Regions from separate parts of the Paeniglutamicibacter sp. ORCA_105 genome, predicted to be linked through region 1. Evidence: riboswitches for the same ligand, from Rfam matches in the RefSeq annotation. Region 1 holds a riboswitch; the other holds the start of a gene.

Region 1 (7,312 bases):
TGGCTTGGACCGCGCAATCCGCTCTCCCGCTCATCCCAGTGGCCATCACTCGGCCCTGGATCCGGCCGGCGGCTCGATGTCCACCCAGCGAATCAGGGCCGTCAGGTTGCCGACACCATCGTGGTGCCATCCGGCGGCAGGCTCAGGCATGCTCCCCACGGCGCAGATCCGGTCTACCCCGCACGCGCCAAGCGCATCGGACCACGCTTCGAGCGTTTGTGGCGAACAAGCTACGCCCACCGTCTGCAGGTCACGGCGCAACGGTTCCATCAGGTGCAGCACCTCCTCGATTCCCTCGACGGAGTGGATACGGAGGAAACGGTTCAGGGGCGAAGGAACAAGGGTTTCGGGCCGGGAGTCATGGACAACGGTCCAGTTGTTGCCCGCCGGAGCGGTGAAGTACAGCGGTCCGTCATCAGCGTAGGAACGGAATTCCTGGGTCGAGCGCACCCTGTCCAGGGCGACATGCTCGTCAAGGCCCAGCCGGGCCCGGGGCTCCGCGAGGTCGAATAGTTGCATCTGCTCGGCGACCGCGGCGGCAAAGCGTCCCGGGTCGACCTCGCCGCCGCGTTGGGCAAAGACGGCATGGGGTGACAAGCAACCCTGTTGATCGTACTGGGAGGCGTCGTAGGCGACCTTCCGGGCAGTATTCGCAAATTCCGCTTCAGTCAGTGCCTCGACACCGATCACCGCAAAACTTACCTTGTGCCCGTGCGCAATGAACCTCACGCCGGACGGCACGCGGGCCGACACCGATGCAATGGCCGCGCCGCCGCCGGTCGCCACCACTGCGTCGGAACGGGCAAATGCCGCACGCTCGATCTCTTCGGCTCCCCCGCCCCAATGGACAACCGCCAGGCAGGAGGCCAACGCCGGGTCTTCCTCGGCGATGCTCTGGGCCAGGAAAACCGCAAAAAGCGGTTCGCCCGAGGCCGACTTGCCCAGCATTGCCGACTTCACCAGCAGTGTGCACACCACGTTCCACGCAGCCAGGCCAGGCACGTTCCCGGCCAGGACCTGTGTGGTCAGGCGTGGTCCATAGGCCTTAGAGCGGCCCCCGGCACCATTGGGCCGGAAACCGTCCAGGATCAGGGGGTCCTCCAGGTCCTGGGCGAGGAAGCGCAGGAGGCGATCATGCCGGAAGGTCTGCAGGTAGCGGGCCAGGCCGCGGCGCACCATGGCGGGGGCATAGCCCGTCACCGCCGGCAGCACGGCCTCGGCCCGCACCCGCCAGTGGTAGTCCGGATCGTCCCACCGGGCGAAGACCTTCCCGAGCACGTCCACCACGTCCATCACCGGCCTGTTGGCCAGGTGCTCCCGCTGGGCAGCAAGAAGCCGACTCGCCACCAGGTCCAGGAGGGCGGGAGACATCTGCGGCACGCGAACCACGATGCCGCCCACCGTCATTTCCCGCCAATCGAGCCCTTCGAGCTCGTGGGTTTCAAGTTGCGGCAGGAAGTAGCCGTCGATTGCCGGGGCCTCGGCGCTGCCCGGCACCGCGAGGGATCCGTCCATGTACGTTGGTTCCTTCATGGCTCAACCCCGGTTCGCGCCGAACATCTCATCCAGTGCCATGGAGCATCCCCTGGCTTCGGCGGCCTCGGCGCGTCCGAGCAACACGAAGTCGGGTTGTGCACCTGCTCCCCCGGTTGCCGGTGGCACCAGGTATCCAATGTCCTCGGCGAGCACCGCGAGGCACGATCCCCTGTTGGCCAGGTCGTAGTGCACGATCAGGCCGTGGCTGCCCCGTTCCGCGTCCCGTCCCGTTTGGGGATCAATGACCCGGATCCGGCTCCATGCCGGGACCGCCTTGCGCCGCTGGCCCGGCTCACGGCCCAGCCATGCCTCGCGCAGCGTGGAGTCGTAGTACTGGGTACTGATTTCGGTCATGCCGTAGTAGTTCACGCACCATTCATCGGCAATGCCGAGGCGTTGGGCAAAGAGAGACCGCAATTCCTCGGCCCCCACCTCGCGGGAACGTCCCTTGTATCCACCGGTGTCCAGCAGCCTGCTGCCGGCGGGCAGGGAGAAGAACAGTCCTTCGCGTTCGAGGGCGTCGAGCAGGTGCACGTAGGCAAAGGAGGTGCCCAGCAATGCCACCGGTTCCCCGCTTGCTTCCGCATCGCGCAGCACCGCGGCCAGTCGTTTCCAGTCGAGGGTGTCGCCCGCCATGAAGTGGTCGCTTCCCGTGGCCCCAAAGGCGTCCACCAGCTCACCCAGGAAATGGGCCAGGGATGAACTCGGGTTCTCCGTCGGGCCGGGGTTGAGCACCAGCAGTGGCATACGCCGTGTATCGGGCAGGAAGTAGTGGGCGAATCCCTCGCGCGCCGAGGCATCATAGAGGTGCAGGTGCGGGTGGTGGTTCCTGCCGCGCGTGGACGGGTCCGTGCTGCCACTGGTCATGAAGACGGCTGCGGAGTCTTCCGCCGGTGCGCAGGCCAGGGTCAGTTCCTTGAACGCGGTCAGGGGCACCGCCGGGATGTCCTGCCACTTGGCGACGACGCCGGGCTGTGCACCACGTGCCCGGCAGAAGCGCTGGTAGGGAATGTTGCGTTCGAATTGGTAGGCGAAAAGTTCAAGCGCCATGGCGTTGAATTCGGCGTTATCCGGGCACTGTCCCGTTCCGTGGGCCTGGACCGGCTCCGGACCCCGCTCAATAAACGCCTGGAGGCGCAGGTCCAGGTCGTCGCGTTCGGCCCCGGGCATGCTGGTGGATCCATGGCCGTTCATCGGGCGTTCTCCTCTGCCGTGCTGGACTCGAGCAGCTCGCCGGTGTCCGCGGTTGGCCCCGACGGTCCGTCCAGGCTCCGGGCCTGCCCGCCCAGCGACGCCAGGTCCGTGCTGCGCCCGGCAATGGCCGACACCAGCAGGGTCACCACTGCGGAGGCCGCAAGTGCGGCGAGGAACGGGGCCAGTGACAGTCCCTGGGCAAAAGTGGCGATGGCCACGGCGGCCGGCAGGTTTCCTCCGGCGATCCAGCCATAGCCCAGTGCCGCCACCAGCCCGGCGATCGATCCGCATATCGCTCCCGTGGAGGTCGAGCGGCGCCATAGGCCCAAGAGGATCGGGATGATCGTCGCGGCACACAGCAAGTCGGCGATCAGGAACAGTCGCAGCACCGAGAAGCCTTGGAAGGCAATCAGAGCGGGGATCGCCGTAAACACGATCGTGGCTATGCGCGCCCCGGTGAGGCCGAGTCTGGGTACATGGGTCACGGCCATGGCAGCCAACCCGTTTTGCAACGTGTCCACCGTGGAGGCAACCAAGGCCAGGGTCAGCACCAAGACCGCAGCAAGCACCCAGCCCGGCTGGGACTCAAGCAGGGCAAAGAACGGCACCGCCGGCGTGCCCAGGGCGACACCGTAACCGGCCGCGAGCAGCCCAACCAGGGCCGCCGCGAATACCACTGGAAACCGGGTGACTGCCCCGATAACGGCGCCGCGGCTCAGTGCGCGGGAATCGCGTGCTGCCCAGACACGTTGCCAGTACCCGTTGTGGAAGAGCGTTGTGGCGGTGACAGCCACCACCAACGTCAGCGCGGCCTCGACACCGCCAAGGTCAACGGTCAGAAGTGCCGGGTCCAGCGGTGCCTCGGCACGGGCAAGTCCCCCGAAGAGCACCATGCCGACGACCAGTAGCAAGGCGAAGAGCATCCAGGATTGCCAGCGGTCGGTGCGGATCGAGGCCCGCAGACCGCCGTAGGCGGTGTACAGGGCGGTGATCAACGCCACCGCGACAATGCCCAGCCGAGGGTCCAAGTCGGACATGCGTCCTAACACCGCGCCAATGGCTGTCAGCTCGGCAGACAGGGCAATGAGCATGTACATCATGGAAATCACCAGTGCATAGATGTGCATGGTGGATCCATAGCGCAGGCGCACAAACTCCACGAGGTTGTGTCCTTGCGGGATCAATGCCCGCAGCCTCTTGCCCACCAGAACGAGTCCAATCAGCGGCACCGTAACTGCTACGGCATAACCGACCACTCCGGCAATGCCCGTACTCGCACCGATTTCCGGTGCTGCAAAGAGAATCCAGGCACCCACCCCCGAGGCAAAAAAGGACAATCCCAGCCCCAGGCCGTTTTGGCTATTGCGCGCCACGGCGAATTCCTCGAGGTTTCGATCCCGGCCCAGTCCAAGGCCAACCCAGGCAAACACCGCCAAGACCAACACCAATATCGCCAAGGACACGGAAAAATCAAGCATCTGCAAACATCCCTTCGCCGGCATTACCCGGACAGGTTCATGCGGTCGGCGACACCCTAAGTCGCCCTCTCAGCCTGGTCTTTCCCAAGCTCCCGCGTTGTGTGACCGACTCTAGCCACAGGTTGAACCGGTTCCCAACCCAACGCCCTCCAACACCTCGAATATGACGTGGACCATCCGATTTCTCCCGCACTGGATGGATATGCGGTTCATGGAGCTCGACAGCATCCATGGAAAAGGAGTTGAAGTGACAGGCGAGGCGCCCATGCTCGTGCGTTTTTCGCGCAGAGCCGTTGACACGTGCGCGCAGCGGCTCTGAAAAACCCCTAGCCATGTGGGACTTGGAAACGCTGGATTGGAGGCTATGTTGACTCCAGGCACGCCGAAGAAGATTACCTTCGTCAACCCGTGTCAGGTTCGATGATCTTGATGCAGAATGTCCTGGGTACGACTGTGAAGTCCACGTCGGGGATCCTAACCGGGTCCAAGATCTATGGATAACACTTCGTAGCTGGCTACGTGTCGTTGCCCTCTGGAACGGCGACGTCCGGGACTTTCCGCAGCCCCGAACGAGCGCCGAAGAGCGCTCAGGCGCCGCGCACCGCGACTTCGCCGGACTTGGCGTTCTCCGTCCCGAACACGAGGTAGCGGTTGGCGATCTTCTCGGTGAAGAAGCGGTCGTGGCTGACCACCACCACGGCACCAGGGAAATGCAGCAGCGCTCGTTCCATCACCTGGGTGCTGGACATGTCCAGGTGGTTCGTCGGCTCATCCAGGATCAGCACCGAGGCACCCGAGAGCAGACACATTGCCATGGCCACACGGGCACGCTGGCCTCCGGACAGATTTCCGATGCGGTTCTTCAAATCCGCCTCGGAAAACTGGAACATGGCCAGGAACCGGTTCACCGACTTTTTCGTCGCACTGAACGCCAGGGAATTCGGCATGGCATTCACCGCGTGGGTCACGGTGTCGTTCGGATCCAGTTCGTCAAGGATCTCGTTGTAGGAAACGACCGCGGCACCCTTGGTCCAGGTGACGTATCCCGAATCCTGCTTTTCCTGTTCGGTGAGTACCCGCAACAGCGTCGACTTGCCGCTGCCGTTGGCACCGAGGATCACCATGCGGTTGCCACGCCGGACCTCGAAGCTTAGGTCAGTGAAAAGGGTCTTCTCCCCATAGGACTTCGATAAGCCCTCAACTCGACAAAGGGTGTCCTTGATGTGCAGGCCACCGTAGATTTCGGTGATGATCTTGTCCACGGGCCGCGGGGCGCGTGACTTCTTGATTTTGGAAAGCTTGTTGTCCAGGCCCTTGCTTGCAGCCTTGGCTGCTTCCCGGCGGTCGGAGATGCCTTCGGCTTCAAAGGCGAGGAGCTCCGACTCGTGAACGAACTGGGACTCAAGGGACTTGAGCTTGAACTGCTTGGCCACCACGTACTCGGCGAAGTTTCCCGGGTATTCGTGGAGGTGGAAATTCTCGACCTCGATGATCCTGGTAACCACCGAGTCCAGGAACTTGCGGTCGTGCGAAACGATGATTGCCGCGCCCTTGAATGACTTGAACCAGTTCTCCAGCCATTCAACACCCGCAACATCGAGGAAGTTGGTGGGTTCATCCAGAAGCAGCACATCCGGGTCCTCGAGCAGGATCTTTGCCAGTGCAGCACGGTTCCGCCAACCGCCGGACAAGGAATCGATGGGGCAAACCCGATGGGCCTCGTCGAAGCCCAACTTGGTGAGCACGGTGTCGATGGAGCGGGGGTAGTCCCAGCCATCCATGTGATCCATGGATTCAAACAGTTCGGACTGGCGGTGAATCAACCGATCCATTTCATCGGCCTTGGGGTCGGCGGCAATGGTCACATCGATCTCGGCGAGTTCCGCTTCAATCGCCTTGACCTCGGCAAAGAGCTCGTCAAGCACCTCGGAGATGGTGGACGCCCCGTTGAGTTCCGAGAACTGGGAGAAGTAGCCGATCTTGGTTCCAAGTTCCACCGCCACGGTGCCGGCGTCCGGCTCCACTTGGTCAAGGATCAGTTTCAGCAAGGTCGACTTGCCCGAACCGTTCCTGCCGATAAGCCCGACCCTGTCCCCCGCTTCAAGCTTGAAGAATGCCTCGCGCAGGATCTGGTTGTTTTCAAATCGCACGCTGACATCGTTTAGCCGGATCAAGCTCATGGTGGTGTGGTCCTATCAAGAGAATCGGTGGTGGAATGACGGGCATATTTCCCCATATGGGGGTTCGCTCGGTGACATGGACACGAGCCAATACCGCTAAACACCACTATCGATTCTACAAGGCGGGGCACGGTGGTGCCTTTCACCTTCAAATGCCAGACTGGGGTGAGGAGGCGAGCCGTGGCTGGAAACGAATTCACCGGTTCACGCGACAGCTCTGCCCACGAACAACTGATCTGGGAGTACATAGAGTCACTGCCCGAGAATGAAATCGACGGCATCATTGCACGCGCAGAGCGCAAGGTTGAAAAAATCGGCCATGGCATGTCGATGGCCGGACGGCCCCTCGAGCCAAAGATCCGCAACCGGCTGATTCAGGCGGCCATCCTGCGAGAACTAAATACCCGCGCTGGATGACATCCGAGGTGCGCGCCCATCCTTGGGACCATAGTGCGGGCACTATTTCACCAGCGGTGCCCCGGTCCCGGAATTTCCGTAGGTCTCCGCATGGATGTGGTCCAGATGTCGCGTCGTATCGTTCCAGTTGTTGACGAACTGATTGCCGTACTTGCCGGATTTCGAGTACTCTTCCCATCCCTTTGCCGGGCCCAACCAGATCTTGTCTTTCCAAATCAAGTAATAGATGCCGAGCGACTCGCGGTTTGCAATGAGGAACCGGGCAATCTCATCGCCGTTCCTGATGCCTTGGGCGCTCTTGTAGTCCTTGATCATGAGGTCCGTGGCCACGCCGCTGCTGTGGCCGACGGAGCCGGCGCGGACACCGCCATAGGCTGAAACGTAGCCCGCATACCTTTGCTTCACTGCTGCATTGACCGCAGTGGTATCCGGCTGGAGCGTTGCCACTGCTTTCGTGGAAAGGTAATCCTCGCTCATCCATCCGGTGCCTCGGCTAGTCACCACGCG
Region 2 (7,312 bases), on a different contig from region 1:
GCCCGAGGGCATGCGCGAGTTCATCGCCCCACCCCCTGAACCCGGGAAAGCGGAAGGGCCCGGGGCCGAAACCCGTGCACGCATCGCCACCCGGGCCCGCCGGACCCTGTTGCTGGACCAGGCCCTGCTGCACGACCGGGCCACCACGGCCACCGACCTCGATCGGCTGATCGAACCCTCCGGGCGGCTGAACCGCTCCATCTGCGACGCGCAGGGCGCCGAGACCACCCCCGGCACCGACGCCCGCACCGAGGGCCTGGACCCCGTGGCGGATGAGGACGCGAACCGCGCCTTCGACGGGCTGGGCGCGGTCCACGCGTTCCTTGTCGAGATGCTCAAGCCAAACTCGCTGGACGGGGCCGGACTGGGCCTGGGCGGCACCGTGCACTACGGCTTGCACTACGCCAACTCGTTCTGGGACGGCACCCAAATGGTGATGGGCGACGGGGACGGGGAGATCTTCGAGTCGATGACGTCCTCCCTGTCGGTGATCGCCCACGAGCTGGGGCACGGCCTGCTGCAGCACACCACCAACCTGGCCTACCGGGGCCAATCGGGAGCGCTGAACGAGTCGATTGCCGATGTCCTGGGCGCACTCGTGGAGCAGTTCACCGCCGGCCAGGACGCGGCGAGCGCCAGCTGGCTGATCGGCGAGGGACTGTTCACCGACAAGGTGCGGGGCCGGGCCCTGCGTTCCATGGCGGCGCCGGGCACCGCCTACGACGACCCGATCCTGGGCAGGGACCCGCAGCCGGCGACCATGTCCGGCTACGTGCAGACCGCCGAGGACCACGGCGGGGTGCACCTGAACTCGGGCATCCCCAACCACGCGTTTTACCTCTTTGCCACGGCCCTGGGCGGCAACGCCTGGGAAACCGCCGGTTCCCTGTGGTTCGACGTGGTCGCCACGCGCGCGCTGCCTGAGGATGCGGACTTCGGCACCTTTGCCGAACAGACCCTGCTCCAGGCCCGCCGCGACCACGGCGCCGGATCCAGGGTGGAGCTTGCGCTGGCCGATGCCTGGGACACCGTCGGCGTGGTCCCCCGGGTGAGGGAAGCCGAGCAGGAATGACCCGACGCACAGCGGGTCCCGGCACGAAACCATGAACCCGCACCGCGGCGTCTTCGGCCGCGGCAACGCAATCAATGAGAAACTGGGGGGCATGGCCCATCCTCGCGCCGGGACCCCGGCACTGCCCCAAGACCTTATCGATCTCCCAGCGGTGCGCGACGCGTACTTCGATATCCACCCGGATCCCTCCGACCCCGCCCAGCGCGTGGCCTTCGGCACCTCCGGGCACCGCGGCACCTCACTGAACGGTTCCTTCAACGAGGACCACATCGCCGCCATCACCCAGGCCATTGTCCAATACCGGCGCGGCGCCGGGATCACCGGACCGGTCTTCGTCGGCAAGGACACCCATGCCCTCTCGGATCCTGCACAGGACACGGTGCTGGAGGTCCTGGCCGGCAACGACGTGTCGATCCTGGCCGATGCACGCACCGGCTGGACCCCCACCCCGGCCCTGAGCCACGCCATCCTGGCGCACAACGCCGACCCGGCGGCCCCGCGCGCCGACGGCATCATCATCACCCCATCGCACAACCCTCCCGCCGACGGCGGGCTGAAGTACAACCCTCCGCACGGCGGCCCGGCCGACACCGACGCCACCTCGTGGATCGCGAACCGCGCCAACGAGCTGCTGGAGGCCAAGCTGGCCGGGGTCAAGCGGATCCCGCTGGGCACCGCGCGGCTGGGCGGCAAGATCGGCTCCTTCGACTTCATGGCGTCCTACGTCAACGACCTGCCCTCCGTGCTGGACCTGGACGCGATCCGCGATGCCGGCATCCGCATCGGAGCGGACCCGATGGGCGGGGCCGCCGTCGACTACTGGGGGGCGATCGCCGAAACCCACAAGCTGGACCTCACCGTGGTGAACCCGGGCGTGGACCCGCGCTTTGCCTTCATGTCCCTGGACACCGACGGGAAGATCCGCATGGACTGTTCCTCGGCCGACGCGATGGCCTCGCTGATCGCCGCCCGCAGCTCCTTCGACATTGCCACGGGCAACGACGCCGACGCCGACCGGCACGGCATTGTCACCCCCGATGCCGGGCTGATGAACCCCAACCACTACCTGTCCGTGGCGATTGACTACCTCTACAACCACCGCACCGGGTGGTCGCCGGATGCTGCCATCGGCAAGACGCTGGTCTCCTCCTCGATGATCGACCGGGTCGCCGCCTCACTGGGCCGCACCCTGGTCGAGGTCCCGGTGGGCTTCAAGTGGTTCGTGCCGGGGCTGCTGGACGGTTCCGGCGCCTTTGGCGGCGAGGAATCCGCGGGCGCATCCTTCCTGCGCCGCGACGGGCGCACCTGGACCACCGACAAGGACGGAATCCTGATGGCGCTGCTGGCCAGCGAGATCACCGCCGTCACCGGCTCCTCCCCCTCGAAGCACTATTCCGCGCTGGCCGCGGAGCACGGCTCACCGAGCTATGCGCGCATCGACGCCCCGGCCGACAGGGAGCAGCGGGCACGGCTGGGGAACCTCGCGGCCACCGACGTAGCCGCCGAGGTGCTCGCGGGCGAGGAGATCACCGCACGGCTGACCGAGGCGCCGGGCAACGGGGCGAAGATCGGCGGGCTGAAGGTCACCACGCAGAACGCCTGGTTTGCCGCGCGCCCCTCGGGCACCGAAGACAAGTACAAGATCTACGCCGAGTCGTTCCTGGGCGAGGAGCACCTGGCCCGGGTGCAGGCCGAGGCGAGGGACATCGTCTCGGCGGTGCTCGCGTAGGCGCATGCTTGGCCGAAGGCCGGGTGGTTCCCGCATGCGTGGACCCCCCGGCCTTCGGCCATTCCGCGGACAAGCCGTGAAATCCTGCAAAAACCCTTGCCGGCATGGATATATGCCGGGCGGGGAATTCCTACATGAGCCTGTCGAGGAGTTTGGACTTCGCCCAGGTGTAGGGCGGGTAGATCGCCTTGAGCGTGTCCACCACGGTGGTCTTGCCCATCACGGAGCGCATCTGCGAGAGCCGCTCGAAGCCATGCCGCCCGTGGTATGAACCCATGCCGGAGGCGCCCACGCCCCCGAAGGGCAAGCCCGGGACGGCCAGGTGCAGGCTGGGCGCGTTGTGCACGATGGCCCCTGCCCGCACCTGGTCCCCGAAGGCGGATTGCAGCCGCGGGTTCTCGCTGAAGAGGTAGGCGACCAGCGGGTTGGGGCGCGCATTGATGAAGCGCACGGCCGCGTCGAAGCTTTCCACCGCGATGATCGGCAGGATCGGGCCGAAGATCTCCTCGCGCATCAATTCCGAGTCGGGATCAACGTTGGCCATCACTGTCGGCTCGATTTTCAGGGTGTCAGTGTCGTACCCGCCGCCGATGAGGACCTCGCCGTGCTCCAGGTAGGAAACCAGCCTGTCGAAGTGGGCCTTGTTGACGATGCGGCCGTAGTCGCGGCTGGCCAGCGGGTTCTTGCCGTAGAACCCGGTGATCGCCTTGGCCAGCTGCTTTTCCAGGTTCGAGGCGGCGTCGCCCACGGCCAGCACGTAGTCCGGCGCCACGCAGGTCTGCCCGGCGTTCATGAACTTCCCGAAAGCCAGCCGGCGCGCCACGGTGGCGGAGGACCCGTCCATCACCACGGCCGGGGACTTCCCGCCCAGCTCCAGGGTCACGGGTGTCAGGTGCTCGGCCGCGGCGCGGGCCACGACCTTCCCCACACGCTCTCCGCCGGTGTAAAAGATGTGGTCGAAGTGCTGTTCCAGCAGGACCTTGCTGGTTGAGGCCCCGCCTTGGACCACGGCGCACGCCCGGTGGTCGAGGAACTTGGGGATCAGCCGGCCCAGCAGCGTGGAGGTGGTCGGCGCCAGTTCCGAGGGCTTGAGCACGGTGACGTTGCCCGCGGCGATGGAGGCAACCAGCGGGGCGAGGATCAGCTGCAACGGGTAGTTCCAGGCGCCGATGACCAGCACCACGCCCAGGGGCTGCGGCTCGATCTTGGCCGCCGCCGGATGCAGGACCAGCGGGATCTTCACCGCCTTGGATTCCATCCACTCGGAGAGGTGCAGTTGCGCGTGGTCTATTTCCGCGCGCACCATGTCGATCTCCGTCATCTTGGCCTCGACCGCGCCCTTGCCCAGGTCGTCGGCCAGCGCGTCGATGAAGTCCTGTTCGTGCGCCTCCAGCATGCGCTCGAGGGCCTTGAGCTGCGAGGCCCGGAAACGGCGCGGGTGCGCCAGCCGGGTGGCCACCACGTCGTGCATCGAGGCGACGATCTCCACGATGTTCTCCGGCAGTTCGGGCACCACTTCGGGCAGCTCGAGCTCGTTCAGCGCCGTCGCTTCGCGAGGCGCCGCGGATTTGTGTGAGGTGTCGGAAGTGCCCATCCCTTGAGCCTACGGCCACTGTGGCATCGGCAACAGGCCGCCACGCTTGGCGGCCTCGGTGCGCGGGCGGTGCGCGGTGACATCGACTGCCGACCCCGGTGCCAGGTGGGATAGGCTCGCGCATAGTGACACGGGGTGTCGGCACTTGCGGCCGGCTGAGATGAAACCCGTAGAACCTGATCTAGTTCGTACTAGCGGAGGGATGTTGCTCATGGAATCCATGGCGCCTTCAATTCTCGTAACACCCGGCGAGCTCGCCGATGCCCTGGGCGCGCTGCGCGCCTCCTCACCCCTGGTCCAGTGCCTGACCAACACCGTGGTCACCAACTTCACCGCCAACGTGCTGCTGGCGGCCGGCGGGTCCCCGGCCATGGTGGACGTTCCCGGGGAGGCCGGCGACTTCGCCTCCGTGGCCGCGGGCCTCTTGGTGAACCTGGGCACCCCGAACACGGAGCAGGCGGCCGCCATGCGCGAGGCCGTTGCCGGCGCCGGCACCGCCTCGACGCCCTGGGTGCTGGACCCCGTGGCCGTCGGTTCGCTGCGCGTGCGCACCTCGCTCGCCCGCGAGTTCGTGGCCGCGCGGCCCACCGTGATCCGCGGCAACGCCTCGGAGATCCTGGCGCTGGCCGGTCAGGCCGTCGGCGGGCGCGGGGTCGAGTCCACCGACTCGGTTGCCGCCGCGGCCGGCGCCGCCGGGAGGCTGGCCAGGGAAAGCGGCGCCGTCGTCGCCGTCTCCGGGGAGGCGGACCTCGTCACCGACGGGGTGCGCACCGTGCACGTTCACGGCGGCAGCGCTCTGCTGACCCGCATCACCGGCGGCGGGTGCGCGCTGGGCGCGGTCTGCGCCGCCTTCCTGTCCACCGGCGGGGACCCGCTGGTCGCCACGGTTGCCGCGCACGCCTTCTATTCTGCCGCCGCCGAACGCGCGGCCGCCGCGGCCGCGGCCGCCGCGGCCGCGGGCCCCGGCACCTTCGCCCCGCTCTTCCTCGATGCCCTGGCCGCCGTCTCCCCCGCGGAGCTGGGAGCGACGGCGGTGCTCTCATGAGCAGCTACGGCGTGTACCTGGTCGCGGACTCCGCCTCCACCGCCGGCCGGCCGCTAGCCGACATCGTGAAGGCCGCGGTGGACGGAGGGATCACGACGGTGCAGCTGCGCTGCAAGGACATGCCGGCCGGCGAATTCGCGGACGTCGTGATGGAATGCGCCCACCACACCGCCGGGCGCGCGTCACTGCTGGTCAACGACCGCGTCGACGTGTTCCTGGCCGCCCGCGCCGCCGGCGCCTCGGTTCAGGGCGTGCACATCGGCCAGTCCGACCTGCCCGCGGCCCTGGTGCGCGAACTCATCGGGCCCGATGCCGTGCTGGGGCTAAGCGCCGCCGGCGAGGCGCAGATCGACGCCGCAAACAAGCTGCAGCTCCGCTCCCCGGGCACCATCGACTACCTGGGAGTCGGCGCCGTGCACGCCACCCCCACCAAGAAGGATGCCCCCGAGCCACTGGGCCACGCGGGCCTGGCCCGCGCCGTGGCGCACAGCGACCTGCCGGTCATCGCCATCGGCGGCATCGACGCGGACGACGTGGCCCCGCTGGCCCGCTCCGGCGCCGCCGGCGTGGCGGTGGTCCGCGCCATCTGCGCCGCCGAGGATCCGCGCGCCGCAGCCACGAACCTACTCAACCTCTGGGAGGGCACGAAGCCATGAACACCCCGAACACCAGCACCGTGAAGAACATCCTCTCCATCGCCGGCTCCGACCCCTCCGGAGGGGCCGGGATCCAGGCAGACCTCAAGTCCATTGCCGCCGCCGGCGGCTACGGCATGGCCGCCATCAGCGCGCTGACCGCGCAGAACACCCGCGGCGTTAGCGCCGTGCATGTGCCGCCGGCCGGCTTCCTGCTGGCGCAGCTGCGCGCGGTTTCCGAGGACATCGGCATCGACGCGATCAAGATCGGGATGCTCGCCAACGCAGCGGTCATCGACGAGCTCGGCGGCTGGCTGGCCGGGATCCGGACCGCCGCGGGCTCCGATGCCCCGGCGGTGGTGCTGGACCCCGTCATGGTCGCCACCAGCGGGGATTCGCTGCTGGATGCAGAGGCAACCAGCGCGCTGCGGCGCCTCTTTGCCCACGTCGACGTGATCACCCCCAACATCCCGGAACTTGCCGTGCTGGCGCGCGCCGAGGTCGCCGGGAACTGGGAGCAGGCGGTGGCCCAGGCGCGCTCCGTCGCCGCCGAGTACCTGGTCCTGGTGCTGGCCAAGGGCGGACACATGGAAGGCGAAACGTGCCGGGACGCCCTCATCGGTCCCGACGGCGTGCTCCTCGAGGTCGCCTCGCCGCGGCTGGCCACCGCCAACACCCACGGCACCGGCTGCTCGCTCTCCTCCGCGCTGGCGACCTTCTACGCCCGCGGCGGTGACTGGGCCCAGGCGCTGCGCCAGGCCAAGGCCTGGCTGTCGGAGGCGATTGCCCGGGCGGACGAGCTGTCGGTCGGAGGCGGGCACGGCCCGGTGAACCACCTGGCAGCACTCTGGGACGGGGTGCGCCCGGCACCGGCCCGGGACCCGCTGGCGCACTGGTGGGAGCGGATCGCCGGCATCCGCGCGGGTATCGACGAGCTCGCGTTCATCCGCCAGCTCAAGGACGGCTCCCTCCAGGCAAACGACTTCGAGGACTACCTGGGCCAGGACGCCCTGTACCTGCGCAGCTATGCGCGGGTCATGTCGCGGGCCTCGGAACTCGCCCCGACCACCGAGGAGCAGCGCTTTTGGGCGGGAAGCGCCGCCAGCTGCCTGGAGGAGGAAATGACGCTGCACCGCGGCCGGCTCGCCGATCAGGTTCCGGAGCCCTCGAACGCCACCACCGCGTACCTCAACCACCTGCGGGCCGGCAGCGACGACTACCCGGTGCTCGCGGCCGC

Evidence for each region. Region 1 has a riboswitch for thiamine pyrophosphate ahead of ACIPUB_RS17730 (sodium:solute symporter family transporter). Riboswitches for the same ligand answer to the same signal wherever they lie in the genome.
Region 2: it holds a riboswitch for thiamine pyrophosphate, as region 1 does, so the genes downstream of both, thiM (hydroxyethylthiazole kinase) here and ACIPUB_RS17730 (sodium:solute symporter family transporter) in region 1, are expected to answer to the same signal.

The regions. Positions count from the first base shown of each region.
Region 1 covers NZ_JBIXLM010000048.1:875-8,186, reverse strand. Annotated here, with positions in the region: gene ACIPUB_RS17740 (acyl-CoA reductase) at 46-1,515, opposite strand; gene ACIPUB_RS17735 (hypothetical protein) at 1,537-2,730, opposite strand; gene ACIPUB_RS17730 (sodium:solute symporter family transporter) at 2,727-4,208, opposite strand; TPP riboswitch at 4,199-4,314, opposite strand; gene ACIPUB_RS17725 (ABC-F family ATP-binding cassette domain-containing protein) at 4,796-6,358, opposite strand; gene ACIPUB_RS17720 (hypothetical protein) at 6,569-6,805, shown strand; partial or broken gene ACIPUB_RS17715 (SH3 domain-containing protein) at 6,848-7,312, opposite strand, start outside.
Region 2 covers NZ_JBIXLM010000026.1:30,380-37,691, reverse strand. Annotated here, with positions in the region: gene ACIPUB_RS13375 (M4 family metallopeptidase) at 1-1,072, shown strand, start outside; gene pgm (phosphoglucomutase (alpha-D-glucose-1,6-bisphosphate-dependent)) at 1,164-2,801, shown strand; gene ACIPUB_RS13365 (aldehyde dehydrogenase family protein) at 2,932-4,395, opposite strand; TPP riboswitch at 4,517-4,615, shown strand; gene thiM (hydroxyethylthiazole kinase) at 4,607-5,440, shown strand; gene thiE (thiamine phosphate synthase) at 5,437-6,096, shown strand; gene thiD (bifunctional hydroxymethylpyrimidine kinase/phosphomethylpyrimidine kinase) at 6,093-7,312, shown strand, end outside.